Linked DNA regions of Arthrobacter globiformis. The protein of the gene in region 1 interacts with the protein of each later gene in a pairwise test. Links are inferred from orthologs where the notes say so. Each region holds a gene or a part of one and is shown in the gene's direction. Other genes may lie near its edges.

Region 1 (7,767 bases):
AGGACGTCGAACGTTCCCATCCGGAGTTCGCGGAGCAGCTCCACGCGCCGCAGCGTGTCCACGTCCGAATGCAGGTACTCCACCTTCACGCCGTGGCCCAGCAGGTAGTCGGTCAGGTCCTCCGCCATCCGCTTGGTGAGCGTGGTGACCAGGACACGTTCATTCTTCTCTGTCCGCGTCTTGATTTCACCGAGCAGGTCATCTATCTGGCCCTTGGTCGGCTTGACGACCACTTCAGGGTCGATCAGGCCGGTGGGCCGGATGATCTGCTGGACAAAGCCGTCAGCCTTGCCGAGTTCATACTTTCCGGGAGTGGCGGACAAATAAACGGTCTGGCCGACGCGCTGGAGGAATTCGTCCCACTTGAGTGGACGGTTGTCCATGGCGGAGGGCAGGCGGAACCCAAAGTCCACCAGGTTCCGCTTGCGGGACATGTCGCCCTCGTACATGGCGCCGATCTGCGGGACGGTGACGTGGGATTCATCGATCACCAGCAGGAAGTCGTCGGGGAAATAGTCAAGGAGGCAGTGCGGAGCCGTACCGGGGGCACGGCCATCAATGTGTACGGAGTAGTTCTCGATGCCGTTGCAGAAGCCCATCTGCTGCATCATCTCGAGGTCGTACGTGGTGCGCATCCGCAGCCGCTGGGCTTCGACGAGTTTGTTCTGGCTTTCCAGGACCTGCAGCCGGTCGGCAAGTTCGTCTTCGATCCGCTTGATTGCCCTGGCCATGCGCTCGGGTCCGGCGACGTAGTGCGAGGCCGGGAAGACGTACATTTCCTCCTCGTCCCGGATCACTTCACCGGTCAGCGGATGCAGCGTGTGGATGTTCTCAATCTCGTCGCCGAAAAACTCGATCCGGATGGCCAGTTCCTCGTACATCGGGATAATTTCCACGGTGTCGCCGCGAACGCGGAAGGTACCGCGGTGGAAGTCCATGTCATTGCGCACGTATTGCATGGACACGAATTTCCGCAGGAGGTCGTCGCGGTTCATCTCATCACCCTTGCGGAGAGTGACCATGCCGGCGATGTACTCTTCGGGTGTGCCGAGGCCATAGATGCAGGACACCGTGGCCACCACGATGACGTCGCGGCGGGTCAGCAGGGCGTTGGTGGCTGAGTGGCGAAGCCGTTCCACTTCCTCATTGATGGAGGAGTCCTTCTCGATGAAGGTGTCCGTCTGCGCCACATAGGCCTCGGGCTGGTAGTAGTCGTAGTAGGAGACGAAGTATTCCACCGCGTTGTTGGGCAGCAGCTCGCGGAACTCGTTGGCCAGCTGGGCCGCGAGGGTCTTGTTCTGGACCATCACAAGCGTGGGCCGCTGCACCTGCTCCACCAGCCACGCCGTCGTGGCGCTCTTGCCGGTGCCCGTGGCGCCCAGCAGGACCACGTCCTTTTCACCGTTCTTGATGCGTTCGGTGAGTTCGGCGATGGCCGCCGGCTGGTCACCGGCCGGCTGGAACTCACTGATGACCTCGAAGGGGGCAACGACGCGGTTGATCTCCTGCGCAAGACTCATGCGTCTAATCTACCGCCAGCCACTGACAGCAAACCCCTGATTCAGCTTTGGGCTGTACCTGTCACCCCTGGGCCGCGTTGGCGGAGGTGGAAACGTACGACGGCGGCTGCCAGCCGCTGCTTTCGGCCCACCGTTCCATTCCGGGAGCCCCGACATCGCGGAACCATGCCTCCTTGTCGTCGGCATAGCCGGAGGTGTTGGCGTCGGAGGCGTGCAGGGCTGCCACCCGGCGCTTCTCCGCTGCGTACTCCTCCCGCGCGGCCGGGTCGGCCCGCAGCCAGTCGCGGAAGCAGAGGGCGAAGCGCCAGCCCGGTGAACCTGCCACCCGGATATGGAGATTTACCGGACGCGCGGGATCGGCGTTGCCGTGCAGGCGCTTGGACCAGGCAGCACGATCGGGCCGTCCGTGAGGGCTGTCCATCAGGATGCCCGGCCAGAGCGGGAACCCCGCGGCACCCAGCAGGGGCGCAATCCGGTCTGCCGTCGCGAGGTCCGCAACCGCGAGCTGCAGGTCAATGACGTCCTTCGCCTCGAGGCCGGGAACCGCCGTCGACCCGATGTGGTCCACAGCCAGGACGTCCTCCGGCGCCGCGACCTTCAGCCGCTCGGCCAGCCCGGCAGCCTGGCGCGGCCAGTCGGAGTTCGGCGCGGCCAGGACGGGCGCGCCGCTGCGGGCGGCCACTGCGCCCTGGCTGATGTTCCGCGCGAACGGCAGCAGCCGCCCGTTCCACAGCCCGTCCACCGCCGCCAGCAGCTCCTCGCGCGTGCCCGAGTTGGTGAGGACCACATCCGCTGCGGCGAGCCGGTCCTGCCGGGACGTCTGGGCGGCCATCCGCGAACGGGCATCCGCTTCAGTCATTCCGCGGTGCTCGGTCATGCGCCGCAGCCGGACAGCCTCGGGCGCATCCACCACCAGGACGAGGTGGAAGTTCCTCTGCTGTCCGGTTTCCACCAGCAGCGGGATGTCCTGCACCACCACCGCGTCCTCCGGCGCGGCCGCTATCACCGCCGCGGCGCGCTCCCGGACCAACGGATGGACGATGCCGTTGAGCTCCGCACGCCGTTCCGGCTGCTGAAACACGATGGCACCCAAGCGCGGCCGGTCGAGCCGGCCCTCGCCGTCGAGGATCTCAGGGCCGAACACGTCCACGACGGCGGCCAGGCCCGGAGTGCCCGGTTCCACGACTTCGCGGGCGATCGCGTCGGCGTCGACGAGCACAGCCCCCAGCTCCGCCAGGCGTGTTGCCACCAGCGACTTCCCCGAGGCGATGCCGCCCGTCAACCCAATCTTCAGCACTCCCCAAGACTAAACTGAACCGGTGGCAGAAGAGGCAGTTCCATCAGTGACAGAGACGACACAAAGCAGGCAGTCCGCGTACACCACCCTGGCTGCGGGGGACGGATTCCTCCACGAGATCGAGATCAAGCGCTCCCGGTTCATCACCGTGCTGCGCCGCACGGCGACCGAAGAAGATGCCCGCGCCCTGGTGTCCGAACTCCGCCGCGAGTTCCATGACGCACGCCACCACTGCTCGGCTTTCGTGCTTGGGCCGGACCGGGACATCCAGCGTTCCAGCGATGACGGCGAACCCTCGGGCACGGCCGGGATCCCCATGCTGGAGGCCCTTCTCCGGCGGGAAACTGCCGCCGGGGTGACGGACCTCAGCGACGTGAGTGCCGTCGTCGTGCGTTATTTCGGCGGGATACTGCTGGGAGCCGGCGGGCTGGTGCGCGCCTACTCCGATTCCGTCTCGACGGCGCTCGAGTTGGCTCCGCTGGTGCAACGCAGGCGGCTCCGCATTTGTGCCGTCCGGGTGCCGCACGCCGCGGCCGGGCGGCTCGAGAACGATCTCCGCAGCGCGGGCTACGCGATGGCGGAAACCGGCTACGAAGCCCAGTCCACGGTGCTGCGGCTCGCCCTGCCGGATGCTGCCGATGACCTGGCGGCGGCCGCCGACCGGCTGGCCGCCTTGACCGCCGGAAGCGCGGCCCTCCAGCGCGAGGGCACGGAGTGGATTGACGTCCCGCACTGACGGCCGGCCGAACGAATAATCAGCTTGCTTATGAGTTTCTGCCTTCCTAGGGTGGACCTGTAAGGCATCACTCGGAAAAGGAGGACCTATGTCAGAGCACGACATCACCGGCAAGAGAGTAGCGTTCCTGCTGACGGACGGCGTGGAGCAGATTGAACTGACCAGTCCGTGGGACGCCGTCAAAAACGCCGGCGGCGAGCCTGTCCTGGTGGCACCGAAGAGCGCAAAACTCCAGGGTTTTGAGGGCGTCGAGAAGGGCGATACCTTCGACGTCGACCTGACCCTTAAGGACGCCAACGCCTCGGACTTCCATGCTCTGGTGATTCCGGGCGGCGTGGTGAACGCCGACCACCTCAGGGTGGACAAGGACGCGCAGGCGTTTGCCCGCAGCTTCTTTGAACAGCACAAGCCCGTGGCCGCCATCTGCCATGGCCCGTGGCTGCTCATCGATGCGGGCGTCGTCAAGGGCAGGAACCTCACCTCGTACCACACGCTGGCCACGGACCTTCGGAACGCGGGCGCCAACTGGAGCGACCAGGACGTCGTGGTTGACCAGGGCTTCGTGACCAGCCGGAACCCGGGAGACCTCCCCGCCTTCAACAACAAGGTGCTGGAGGAGATCGCCGAAGGCGAGCACGCCGGCCAGACCGCCTGACACCGCCAATCCAGGCAGCCTGCACAACACAAGTGCCGGCAACAAAAAGGTGGCCGCCCCCTTTCGGGGACGGCCACCTTCTTACTGCTGTTCAGCTGTGCTGGCGTTCAGCCAGCACAGGCCAAATAAGCACAGGCCAACTAAGCAGCGGGCAATTAGTTGCCGGTCAGCTTCTCGCGCAGTGCTGCAAGAGCCTCGTCCGAAGCAAGCGTGCCTGCACCGGAATCGGTGGCAGCCGGCTCGGAGGAGTAGCTGGTGGTGCCGGAGTCGCTGTCACCGGACGTTGCAGCTGCAGCGTCGTCGGCAGCGTGCTGGGCAACCTGCTTCTTGTGTGCTTCCCAGCGGGTCTGGGCGTCAGCGTACTGCTGCTCCCAGGCTGCGCGCTGGTTCTCGTAGCCTTCAAGCCACTCGTTGGACTCCGGGTCGAAGCCCTCCGGGTACTTGTAGTTGCCCTCTTCGTCGTACTCAGCGGCCATGCCGTACAGAGCGGGATCGAATTCGGTGCTGTCGGCGTCCACGCCCTCGTTAGCCTGCTTGAGGGAGAGGGAGATGCGGCGGCGCTCGAGGTCGATGTCGATGACCTTGACGAACAGCTCGTCACCAACGGAGACAACCTGCTCGGCCAGCTCAACGTGGCGGACAGCCAGCTCGGAGATGTGGACGAGGCCTTCGATGCCGTCTTCGACGCGAACGAACGCACCGAACGGAACGAGCTTGGTGACCTTACCCGGAACAACCTGGCCGAGGGCGTGGGTGCGGGCGAAGGTCTGCCACGGGTCTTCCTGCGTAGCCTTGAGCGACAGGGAGACACGCTCGCGGTCCAGATCCACTTCGAGGACCTCGACGGTGACTTCCTGGCCAACCTCGACAACCTCGGACGGGTGGTCGATGTGCTTCCAGGACAGCTCGGAAACGTGAACCAGGCCGTCTACGCCGCCCAGGTCCACGAAGGCACCGAAGTTGACGATGGAGGAAACGACGCCGGGACGGACCTGGCCCTTTTCCAGCTTGTTGAGGAACGTGGAGCGGACCTCGGACTGGGTCTGCTCGAGCCATGCACGGCGGGACAGCACAACGTTGTTGCGGTTCTTGTCCAGCTCGATGATCTTGGCTTCGATCTGCTGACCGATGTACGGAGCAAGGTCGCGCACACGGCGCATCTCGACGAGGGATGCGGGCAGGAAGCCGCGCAGACCGATGTCGAGGATAAGACCACCCTTGACAACCTCGATGACGGTACCGGTGACAACACCGTCTTCTTCCTTGACCTTCTCGATGTCGCCCCAGGCGCGCTCGTACTGAGCACGCTTCTTGGAGAGAATCAGGCGGCCTTCTTTGTCTTCCTTGGTGAGCACCAGGGCTTCGACCTGATCGCCAACGGAGACGACGTCTCCGGGATCAACGTCGTGCTTGATGGACAGCTCGCGGGAGGGAATGACACCTTCGGTCTTGTAACCGATGTCGAGCAGAACTTCGTCGCGGTCGACCTTGACGACGGTACCTTCGACGAGGTCTCCGTCGTTGAAGTACTTGATGGTCGCGTCGACAGCTGCGAGGAAGTCCTCAGCGGTACCGATGTCGTTGATCGCGACTACGGGGGTACCGGGCTTCTCGGTGGAGGTGATGGTCATGTAGTAGGGGCTCCGTTGTGGATAGTTAGTCGGTCAGGCAAACCGCCGCGCCTGCGTTATGGAACGCAGGCGCAGGTGCGGGCACCTCGCAGGGAAGTGCCTGGTCATCCTGATTTTGTGGATTGAATAAAAAACGTGCACGTAGTACACGCCCGTTTATTCTAGTGGCAAGCGCGAAGCGGGGTCAAAGCGCTAGAAATGCGTCAGGCAGTGTGGCGCACGTTCGACGGCGAACATCCGGGCGGCGCGGAACGCCCCGTCCGGCGTGTGCTCCAGAATGCGCTCCGAGGCCGCCAGCGTCACGGGGTTGACCCCACCGAGGTAGATGGCGGACAGCGCCGCCACATCCAGCTCCAGGTCCGGCACACTGAGGTCCGGCACGCTGAGATCCGGCACACTGGAGTCCGGCGCGCCGTCCTCCGCGGCCGTGACGACGGCGTTGCCGCCATCAACTGCCAGGGCGAAGGTGCCTCCGGTCAGTCCGAGGGGGTCCTTGACTTTCAGAACCAACCGGCCGTCAGCCGGATAGTGCCGGGCTTCCAGCGCCTGCTTCACGTCCAGGATCCGCAGCCAAAGCATGTCCCGCGCCGCCGACGCCTCCACACAGCGCGCGTCCTCGAGGGCCCACCGCAGCGGGTCATCCACCGGCGCTTCCTCCCAGGTGACGCGTTCCACGAGGTCGATGGCGGCCAGGTACTGCCATAGCTCGAGGTACGCCGCCGCGGTCGCCGCGACCAGGTCCACGACTTCCATCGTGTACGGGGCGCTGGACCAGCCGGCGAACCTGTAGGAGACGTAGCCGTCCACGTCGCCGCCTGGCCCGTAGTGCAGCGCCACCTTGACCTTCGGGTCCTCGCCGCCGTCGCGGCTGACTGAACCCGAGGCGAACTGCCGGTAGAACTCATGCCGGCCGATCGATCCGGGCGTGCTGCGGTGAACACGGTCGAAGACTCCCGGAGCCAGCTCCAGGAGAACCTTGGGGTCGGCAACCTCGACGCTGCCCACCGGCGTGTGGTTGAGCCTGAAACGCGCCGTGGTGTCCACCTTCACGGACTGCTCGGACGTCGCGACGCCGAACCCGAACCGCCCGTAGATCGAGGCCTCGGAGGCCGTGAGGGCTGCCATCGCGAGGCCTTCCGCCCGGGCCAGGGCGAGGTCCTCCCCCATCATGCGGCGCAGCAGGCCCCGGCGCCGGTGGGAGGTCCGGACCGTCACGGCGGTCACCAGCCGGGTATCCAGCAGCCTGCCAAACCCGATGTTCAGGGTTTTGGTCATTGTGCCGAAGGTGGCTACGGGTACATCGGCGCCGAGCGAGTGACCGGCAACAGTTCCTGTCTGGTACACGCCGGTCATGACGCGGTGGTCCGTGCGCTGCAGCTCGATGCTGGTGTCCACGCGTTCGTCGCTGCGCCGGGCTTCGTGGAAGCCGAAAGCTACCGCCCGCATCCAGGCAACCGACTCCTCGTAGGCAGGATCGTCTTTGGCCGCCGCTTGGAACCGGCGGATTTCATAGTCAGCGCTCAGATCAGGCACAATCCCGAGCCTAGGCTAATGGCCGGCGTCGTACCAGCTGGTGCCGACGCCGATCTGGACTTCCAGCGGAACGCTGAGTTCAGCGGCGGCGGCCATCTGCTCCGTGACGAGCTTTTCGACTGCCTCACGTTCGCCCCTGGCCACCTCCAGCACCAGTTCGTCATGGACCTGCAGCAGCATGCGTGATTTCAGCCCCTGTGCGGCGAGTTCCGAATGCACGCCCAGCATGGCGCGCTTGATGATGTCCGCGGCGGAACCCTGGATGGGCGAGTTCAGGGCAATGCGTTCGGCATTCTCGCGCAGCTGCCGGTCCGTGCTGGTGAGGTCTGGCAGGTAGCGGCGCCGGCCCTCGATCGTGGCGGTGTAGCCGTCCACCCTGGCCTGGTCCACCACGC
Region 2 (8,069 bases), 1.6 Mb from region 1 along the record:
TTCTCCAGCACAGCGGTCACGTCACCGCCACGGACATCTCGGAGCGCGCCCTCGCATTCACGCGCTTCAATCTCCTGCTCAATGCCGAGCCACTGAATATTGATCCGGCGCGGCCGGCCGAGCGCGTGAGCCTGCGGCTCGGATCGCTCCTCGATCCTGTTGCCGGCGAGACCTTTGACCTCGTCGTGTCCAATCCGCCGTTCGTCATCACGCCGCGCACTGCGGGGGAGGCTGCAGCCGACCAGTTCACGTACCGCGACGGCGGCCTGCCGGGCGACGATATCGTGGCGTCGCTCATCCGCTCCCTGCCTGATGTGCTCGTCCCCGGCGGAACGGCCCAGCTTCTGGGCAACTGGGAGATCCCGGAGGGGTCGGCGTGGGATGAGCGGCCGCAAAGCTGGGCCGGTCCGGACACGGACGCGTGGTTCATCCAGCGCGAACAGGTGGGGCCGGAGCAGTACGCCGAGACCTGGCTGCAGGATGCCTCGGAAACCCGGGACCGCCGGCACTACCAGGAGGCCTATGCCGCGTACCTGGCGGACTTCGCGTCGCGGAATGTCGGCGGGATCGGCTTCGGGATGGTCTTCCTGCGCCGTCCGGCAGGTGAGCGGCGGATCCGCCGTTTCGAGGAGATCACCTATCCGATTGAACAGCCGGTCGGGCCCCACCTGGGGGCGGCGGTGGAACGGGCGGACTGGCTGGCGGCCCACGACGTCTCCGCGGCCCACCTTCTCGTGGCCGAGGACGTCACCGAGGAGCGCCACCAGCGCCCCGGCGCCGAACACCCCGGCGTCATCCTGCTGCGCCAGGGAGCCGGCCTCCGCCGCACCAACCTGCTGAGCACCGAACTGGCGGGCTTTGTCTCCGCGTGCGACGGCGACCTGACCGCCGGACAGATTATCGGCGCCCTTGAGGCGCTGCTGGGCGGGACGGAGGGGTTCGACGGCGGTGCCTTCCGCAGCGGCCTGCTCACCGAAGTGGCCAATCTGGTCCGGGACGGATTCCTGCTGCCCGTGGGCCCGGACTGACAGGGGACCCGGGACTGACGCCGGGCCTGGAGTGACAGTGGGTCCAAGCGCGAACGTACAGCTGTGGCCCCGAATCGCAGCGGATCTGGCGCCGCAACTGTACGTTCGCGCCGGGAGGGCGAACGGACAGTCAGTTAATCAGGGCGCGGCCCATCCCGGGAGCCGGGACGTCGATGGTGAAGCCGCACATGCAGCGGTAGGTCACGGCGTCGGCTGCACCCACGGCCTTTACCGAGCGGATCAGGCGCTGGCCGTCCACCCTGATGGCCATTTCCAGGGGGAACTCCTGGTCGAGACGCTTCATGGGCCGCCGGCAGTGCCGCGGGGTGCCCGTTGCCGCCAGCAGGGAGGCGTCGGTGGCTGTCCCCGGGTGCAGGCTTGAGCCTGTGAGTTCTCCGGCGGGCTGGGCTGCCGGGATCAAAGCGTCTTCGTGGAGGGTAATCATGGTCATCCTTTGGGCTTTTCACGGGACCGCCAACGCTGGCCGCCCCGCCGCGAACTGCTTGCGGGAGGTCTGTTTACGGAAGTAAGCAAAGCATGCTTAGTATTTCCGGGGCAAGCCGGCTGGCTCCGAACTGCGGATATCAAGCATTTCTTTCAGAGCTCCTTCGTGCTGCGTAGACTGATGAAGTGAGTACTGACATGCCGCCGTCGGAACCGGCGGAAACCCCGCCGGACGCAGCCGCCGCGACGCCGGCTGCAACGGGGGCGCGGCGCAGGAACCGGCCGGAAAAGAAGGTGGAAATCACCGACCCCAAGGCGATCCGCGCGCTGGCTCATGCTGCCCGCCTGGAGGTCATTTCGGAGCTGTACTCCACGCAGTCCAGCCGCACGGCCACGGAACTTGCGCAGCAGACAGGGCTCACCCCCAGTGCGATGAGCTACCACCTGCGGGCGCTGCAGAAGTGGGGCATCGTGGTCCCGGCCGAGGCCTCGGCCGACGCCCGCGAGCGCCGGTGGAAGGCGGCGGGCACGGACTTTGCCATCAACTCGGGCGGGGCAGTGGCCGGCCCCGACTTTGCGGTGATCGACCTCGAACTGGATGCGTTCCGCCGCCGCGCCAGGGCCTACGCCCGTGCCCGGGACGAACAGCGGCAAAGCGGTGAGTCCGGGGAGGCGGCGTCGGCGGTGCTGCTCGCAAGCAACCTTCTGTACCTCACAGCCGAGCAGCGCAGCGAACTGACGGAACGGGTGTTTGAGCTGCTCCGCGACTACGAGCTGGAGGATCCCAACCGTGTTCCGCCGGGTGCCGAACGGATCGCCACCATGTGGTCCATGATTCCTGACGACCGCACCCTGCCAGGGGCCTCCGGCGGCCACGGCGGCACCTGACGGGCGCGAAGGACGGGCCTGTGCCGGCCCGCGGGGACCCGGCCGGGCGGCCGGCAGCCCCGGCCGTGACGGGGGCCACCGTTTTCCACATGACAGCGCAGAATTCTGCAAAATATGGTGAACTAGGCCAATATGGGCTGATCTGCCCGAGCAACCTTTTTCTGTAGGAGCACTGTGCCAAGCAAGGCCAAAACCGGCAAGAAACTCGTGATTGTGGAGTCTCCGGCCAAGAGCAAGACCATCGCCAAGTACCTGGGCGAGGGCTTCATTGTTGAGGCCTCCATCGGTCACATCCGCGACCTGCCGCAGCCGTCCGAGCTCCCCGCGGACCTGAAGAAGACCTCCCTGGGCAAGTTCGCCGTCGACGTCGAAAACGACTTCAAGCCCTACTACGTCGTCTCCCCGGACAAGAAGAAAAAGGTGGCCGAGCTCAAGGCCCAACTCAAAGACGCTGACGCGCTCTATCTCGCAACCGATGGGGACCGCGAGGGCGAAGCCATCGCGTGGCACCTCCTGGAGGTCCTGAAGCCCAAGGTCCCCGTGTACCGGATGACCTTCGGCGAAATCACCAAGGAAGCGATCCACCGCGCCATGGACAACCTGCGCGACGTCGACGCCGCCCTGGTTGACGCGCAGGAAACCCGCCGCATCCTGGACCGCCTCTACGGCTACGAGATCTCCCCGGTACTGTGGCGCAAGGTGGCGCGCGGACTGTCGGCCGGCCGCGTGCAGTCCGTGGTCACGCGCATGGTGGTGGACCGCGAGCGCGAGCGCATGGCGTTCAAGTCCGCGTCCTACTGGGACCTGACCGGGCAGTTCGGTGCCGATTCCGGCTCGTTCAAGGCCAAGCTTGCCGCCGTTGACGGTGCCAAGGTGGCCACCGGCCGGGACTTTAACGACGACGGCGAACTCACCTCGCGCAACGTTGCGCACCTGAACGAGGAACTGGCCACCTCCCTGGCCGCCGCCCTGCAGGACGCCGATTTCCGTGTCCGCTCCGTTGACACTAAGCCGTACACGCGCCGCCCCGCCGCGCCCTTCACCACCTCCACGCTGCAGCAGGAGGCCGGTCGCAAGCTGCGGTTCTCGTCCAAGAGCACCATGCAGATCGCCCAGCGGCTGTACGAAAACGGCTACATCACCTATATGCGTACGGACTCCTCGGCGCTGAGCGACGAGGCCGTCACGGCCGCGCGCCGCCAGGCTGCCGAGCTGTACGGCCCCGAATACGTTCCGCAGTCGCCGCGCGTCTACACCAGCAAGGCTGCCAACGCACAGGAGGCCCACGAGGCCATCCGTCCCGCCGGTGACTCCTTCCGCACCCCCGCCCAGGTGGCCAAGCAGCTCAGCGGCGACGAGTTCCGGCTCTATGAGCTGATCTGGAAGCGCACCGTGGCCTCGCAGATGGGCGACGCGAAGGGCTCCACGGCCACCATCCGCCTGGGTGCGGTGGCCGCCGACGGCCGCGACGCCGAATTCTCCGCCTCCGGCACGGTCATCACGTTCCCCGGCTTCCTGGCCGCCTATGAAGAGGGCAAGGACGAAAGCCGCGGCGACGACGACTCCGACGAGGCCCGCCGCCTGCCGAACGTCGCGAAGGGTGACGGGCTGGCCGCCTCGGAGATCATCGCCGTCGGCCACGAGACCTCGCCGCCGCCGCGCTACACGGAAGCTTCCCTGACCGCCGAGCTGGAAAAGAAGGGCATCGGACGCCCGTCCACGTACGCCTCGACGATCTCCACCATCCAGGACCGCGGCTATGTGCGTAAGCAGGGCTCAGCCCTGGTGCCGAGCTGGATCGCGTTCTCCGTGGTGCGGCTCCTCGAACAGCACTTCACGGACTATGTGGATTACGAGTTCACGGCCGACATGGAAGGCGACCTGGACAAGATCGCCAACGGCCAGGCCGTGGGCGCCGCCTGGCTCAAGCACTTCTACTACGGCGAAGATGCCGACCCCGGCCTGCTGAGCATCGTGAACAACCTGGGCGAGATTGACGCCCGCGAGATCAACTCCGTGCCCATCGCGGACGGCATCACGCTGCGGGTCGGCAAGTTCGGCCCCTACCTGGAGAGCTCGCTGCCCACGGTGGACCCCAAGACCGGCGAAGTGGTGGAATCCGCCCGCGCCAACGTCCCGGAGGACCTTGCCCCGGACGAGCTCACCGCCGCCAAAGCAGTGGAGCTCATGGAAACCGCGGCCCCGGAGGAGCGGGTCCTGGGTACCGATCCCCACACCGGCCACACGGTGGTTGCCAAGAACGGCCGGTACGGCGCCTACGTCACCGAGATCATTCCGGAGATGACCGAGGAGCAGCTAGCCAACCTGCCGGTCGAGTACTACAAGAACGGCAAGCCCAAGCCGCCGAAGAAGCCTGTCAAGGCCAAGCCGCGCACCGGTTCGCTGTTCAAGTCGATGACCGTGGAATCTGTCACGCTGGACGAAGCGCTGCAGCTCATGAGCCTTCCGCGGGTCCTCGGTGCGGACGCCGAAGGCAACCCGATCACGGTGCAGAACGGCCGCTTCGGTCCGTACCTGAAGAAGGGCACGGACTCGCGGTCCATCGGCTCGGAAGAGGAAATCTTCACCATCACGCTGGAGCAGGCGCTGGAAATCTACTCCCAGCCCAAGCAGCGCGGTGTCCGCGCGGCCGTGCCGCCGCTGGCCGAGTTCGGTCCGGACCCCGTGTCGGAGAAGAACATCGTGGTGAAGGAGGGCCGCTTCGGTCCGTACATCACCGACGGCATCACCAACATCACCGTGCCCCGCAGCACCTCGCTGGAGGAACTGACTCGGGAACGTGCCGTCGAACTTCTCGCCGAAAAGCGGGCCAAGGGCCCGGTCAAGCGCACCACCACGCGCAAGGCCCCGGCAAAGAAGGCTGCAGCCAAGAAGTAGATCCCGCTGGTTGAGCCCGCCGAAACCAAGGTCTCGGCGGGCTTTACTGGTGCTGCCGGAATTGCGCCTTGCCCGGCAACGTGGTCGAGTAGATGCATGACTGAACAGCCGGAACCCGCAGACATCACGCCGCTGAACGACCTTGAGGAGAAGCTGGCCCGGGGCGGCCAGCCGGACGCAGACCCGGTGGACGTGATCCTGTCGTTCCTCAACAACGAGGTCTACATCATCAGTTCCGACGCGCTCGAGGGCGAGGACTCGCAGGTTGAGCCGCTGGTGCTGGGCAACGCGGACGGCCAGCCGGTTCTTGCCGTGTTCTCGCACCCGAGCCGGGTGGACACGCAGTACCTGGAGGCTGCGCCCAACGTTCTGGGCACGCAGGGCGCTGCGATCATCGCCAACATCGGCGATGAGCTGGGCATGGTCATCAACCCGGGCGCGGCCTACGGCTTTGAGATCAACCCCGAAGGCATTGCCAACATTAAGCGCGACTTCAAGCGCGCCGATGAAGTGGACCCCAACCCCGCCGGTCTCGAAGGCGAGTAACCCCACCGCCGTCAGCAAACAAAGGCCCGCAATGTAAGCGACGGGTTGCGTCCGCTGCGCCGGCGGGGGGAATAATGGCAGGATGCGGCTTGGCGTCCTCGACATCGGTTCAAACACTGTCCACCTCCTGCTGGTGGATGCCCACCCCGGCGCACGGCCTGTGCCCTTCGCCTCCCACAAGCGCCCCCTCTCACTGGTGCAATACCTGGATGCCGATGGCAACATCACCGACGCCGGCCAGCATGAGCTCACGGAGTTCGTGCTTGAGGCCTGGGAGTTCGCGGCGCGGCACAAGGCCGACGACCTGCTGGCCTTCTGTACGTCAGCCATTCGCGAGGCCACCAACGGGCCCGCGGTGCTCGCCCGGGTTAAGCACGAAACCACCGTCACGCTGCAGGAGCTCACGGGCAGCGAGGAAGCGTCCATGACGTTCTTCGCCGTCCGCCGCTGGTACGGCTGGGGCGCCGGCACCATCCTGAACTTTGACATTGGCGGCGGCTCCTTCGAAATGGCGCTGGGGCAGGACGAACTGCCGGAGCTTGCCACGTCCGTGCCGCTGGGTGCGAGCCGGCTGACCCGCGACTGGCTGCACGAGGATCCGCCCTCCGCGAAGAGCGTCAAGGAACTGCGCCGCTACATCCGGACCACCCTTAAGCCGGTGGTCCGCAGCTTCAACGAGGTGGGGAGGGCGAACGTCGTGGCCGGCACCTCCAAGACTTTCCGCTCCCTGGCGCGGATTGCCGGGGCAGCACCCAGCGCCGCGGGCCCGTACGTGAAGCGCGACCTGAACCGCGCGGACCTCGGCATCTGGGCACAGCGCATCTCTGCCATGAAGTCCGAGGACAGGCTGCACCTGCCGGGCGTCTCCGAGGCGCGTGCCAACCAGCTCCTCGCCGGTGCATTGGTAGCTGAAGCGGCCCTGGAGCTCTTTGAGTACAAGAAAATCAAGATTTGCCCGTGGGCGCTGCGCGAGGGCCTCATCCTCCGGCGGCTCGACCAGCTGGTCTTCGACGGCCCGCTGGAGCCGGCGCCGCACGTGGGCGTCCCGCAGGTCTCGGCTCTGCCGGCGATCTAGGGTCTTGTCTGCAGACTAGGTGTGGCATAGGGCTGCCCTCTGGGACCCGACCTTGAACGGGAAAGCGCCAGGCAGGCCTTAAACGAGTAAGCGCCGGCCGGTTACGCAGAAGAAGCTGGGGGGAACACTCCTGCAACCGACCGGCGCCACGCCAGCCCCGAAGGACCGGCTCCATCACTCGCACCTGTGAGGCGTCTACGACTCTAGCGGCGGAGTATGGGTGTTCTGGGGGTTTTTCCTGAAAATCGGCTGGGAATCCGTGGGCACCGGCCGGGAATTTAAAAGCAAAGACACCGACGGCCTGCTGCAGAAAAATGGGCAAAACCACTGCAGACCGTCGGTGCCTGACAAGCATCCCCATGCTTGCTTCATCACTCGCACCCTCAATGAGGTAATACCTAAGTTAGGGGCCGAAGGTGTGGGGATGCTTCGAGCAACATGTGAGCTTCCTGTGAATGGCACCGATCTGCATCCGAAGCCATGAACTGCAATGATGGAGCAATGAGCAACCGAATCGCATTCCTTGGCTGTGGATCAATGAACGAGGCCATTCTGGGCGGCCTGCTGGAGGGCGGCACGAATCCCACGGAGGTCGTGGCTACTGTCCGCCGCGCGGAGCGGGCAGCGGAGCTGGCTGAACGGCACGCCGGCATAATGGCGATCGCTGGCAGCGAAGAACCCGACAACAACAAGCAGGCGACGAAGGGCGCCGGCGTCGTGATTCTCGGCGTGAAGCCCGTGGGCATTGCCGAGTTGGCCCGGGAAATCAGTGGCTCCCTGTCTCCGGATGCGATCGTTATCAGCGTTGCAGCCGCCGTCTCCATCGCCCAGCTCGAAGCGGCCCTGCCCCCGGGGCAGCCGGTGATCCGCACGATGCCCAACACCCCGGCGAAGCTGGGCCGCGGCGTGGTCTCGGTGTCTCCCGGCACCAACTGCTCGCCTGAGCAGCTCCAGCGGGCGAAAGACATCCTCGGCGCGGTGGGGACCGTCGTCGAAATTCCCGAGGAGCAGGTGGACGCGCTGGGCGCCATCAGCGGCTCCGGTCCCGCGTACGCGTTCTACCTGGCCGAGGCGATGGCCGCGGCCGGCGTCGAACTCGGTCTGGACGAGGAGCTGGCGCTCCTGCTGGCACGCGAAACCGTCGCCGGAGCCGGTCTCATGCTGGCGGAACCGGGCGCCGAACCCTCGGC

The links.
Region 2: the proteins of QF036_RS13640 (region 1) and topA interact in binary tests that used the Escherichia coli proteins (3 or more experiments, as listed by UniProt). The link is inferred for Arthrobacter globiformis from one-to-one orthologs.

Annotation. Positions count from the first base shown.
Region 1 is NZ_JAUSYZ010000001.1:3,013,864-3,021,630, reverse strand. What follows is about bases 1,753-4,708. They hold QF036_RS13640 (YigZ family protein), read left to right. Parts: upstream 1,753-2,863; coding sequence 2,864-3,553; downstream 3,554-4,708. Other genes in these bases: rpsA (30S ribosomal protein S1), read right to left, coding at 4,364-4,708; QF036_RS13635 (type 1 glutamine amidotransferase domain-containing protein), read left to right, coding at 3,642-4,208; coaE (dephospho-CoA kinase), read right to left, coding at 1,753-2,817. Also shown: excinuclease ABC subunit UvrB, read right to left, coding at 1-1,520; more of coaE, read right to left, coding at 1,582-1,752; more of rpsA, read right to left, coding at 4,709-5,839; QF036_RS13625 (GNAT family N-acetyltransferase), read right to left, coding at 6,032-7,363; polA (DNA polymerase I), read right to left, coding at 7,388-7,767.
Region 2 is NZ_JAUSYZ010000001.1:4,630,904-4,638,972, reverse strand. The notes cover bases 2,201-5,458. They hold topA (type I DNA topoisomerase), read left to right. Parts: upstream 2,201-2,534; coding sequence 2,535-5,258; downstream 5,259-5,458. Other genes in these bases: QF036_RS21220 (SseB family protein), read left to right, coding at 5,355-5,458; QF036_RS21230 (ArsR/SmtB family transcription factor), read left to right, coding at 2,201-2,360. Also shown: QF036_RS21235 (hypothetical protein), read right to left, coding at 1,159-1,473; more of QF036_RS21230, read left to right, coding at 1,659-2,200; more of QF036_RS21220, read left to right, coding at 5,459-5,804; QF036_RS21215 (Ppx/GppA phosphatase family protein), read left to right, coding at 5,887-6,879; proC (pyrroline-5-carboxylate reductase), read left to right, coding at 7,381-8,069. UniProt on the Escherichia coli protein: Releases the supercoiling and torsional tension of DNA, which is introduced during the DNA replication and transcription, by transiently cleaving and rejoining one strand of the DNA duplex.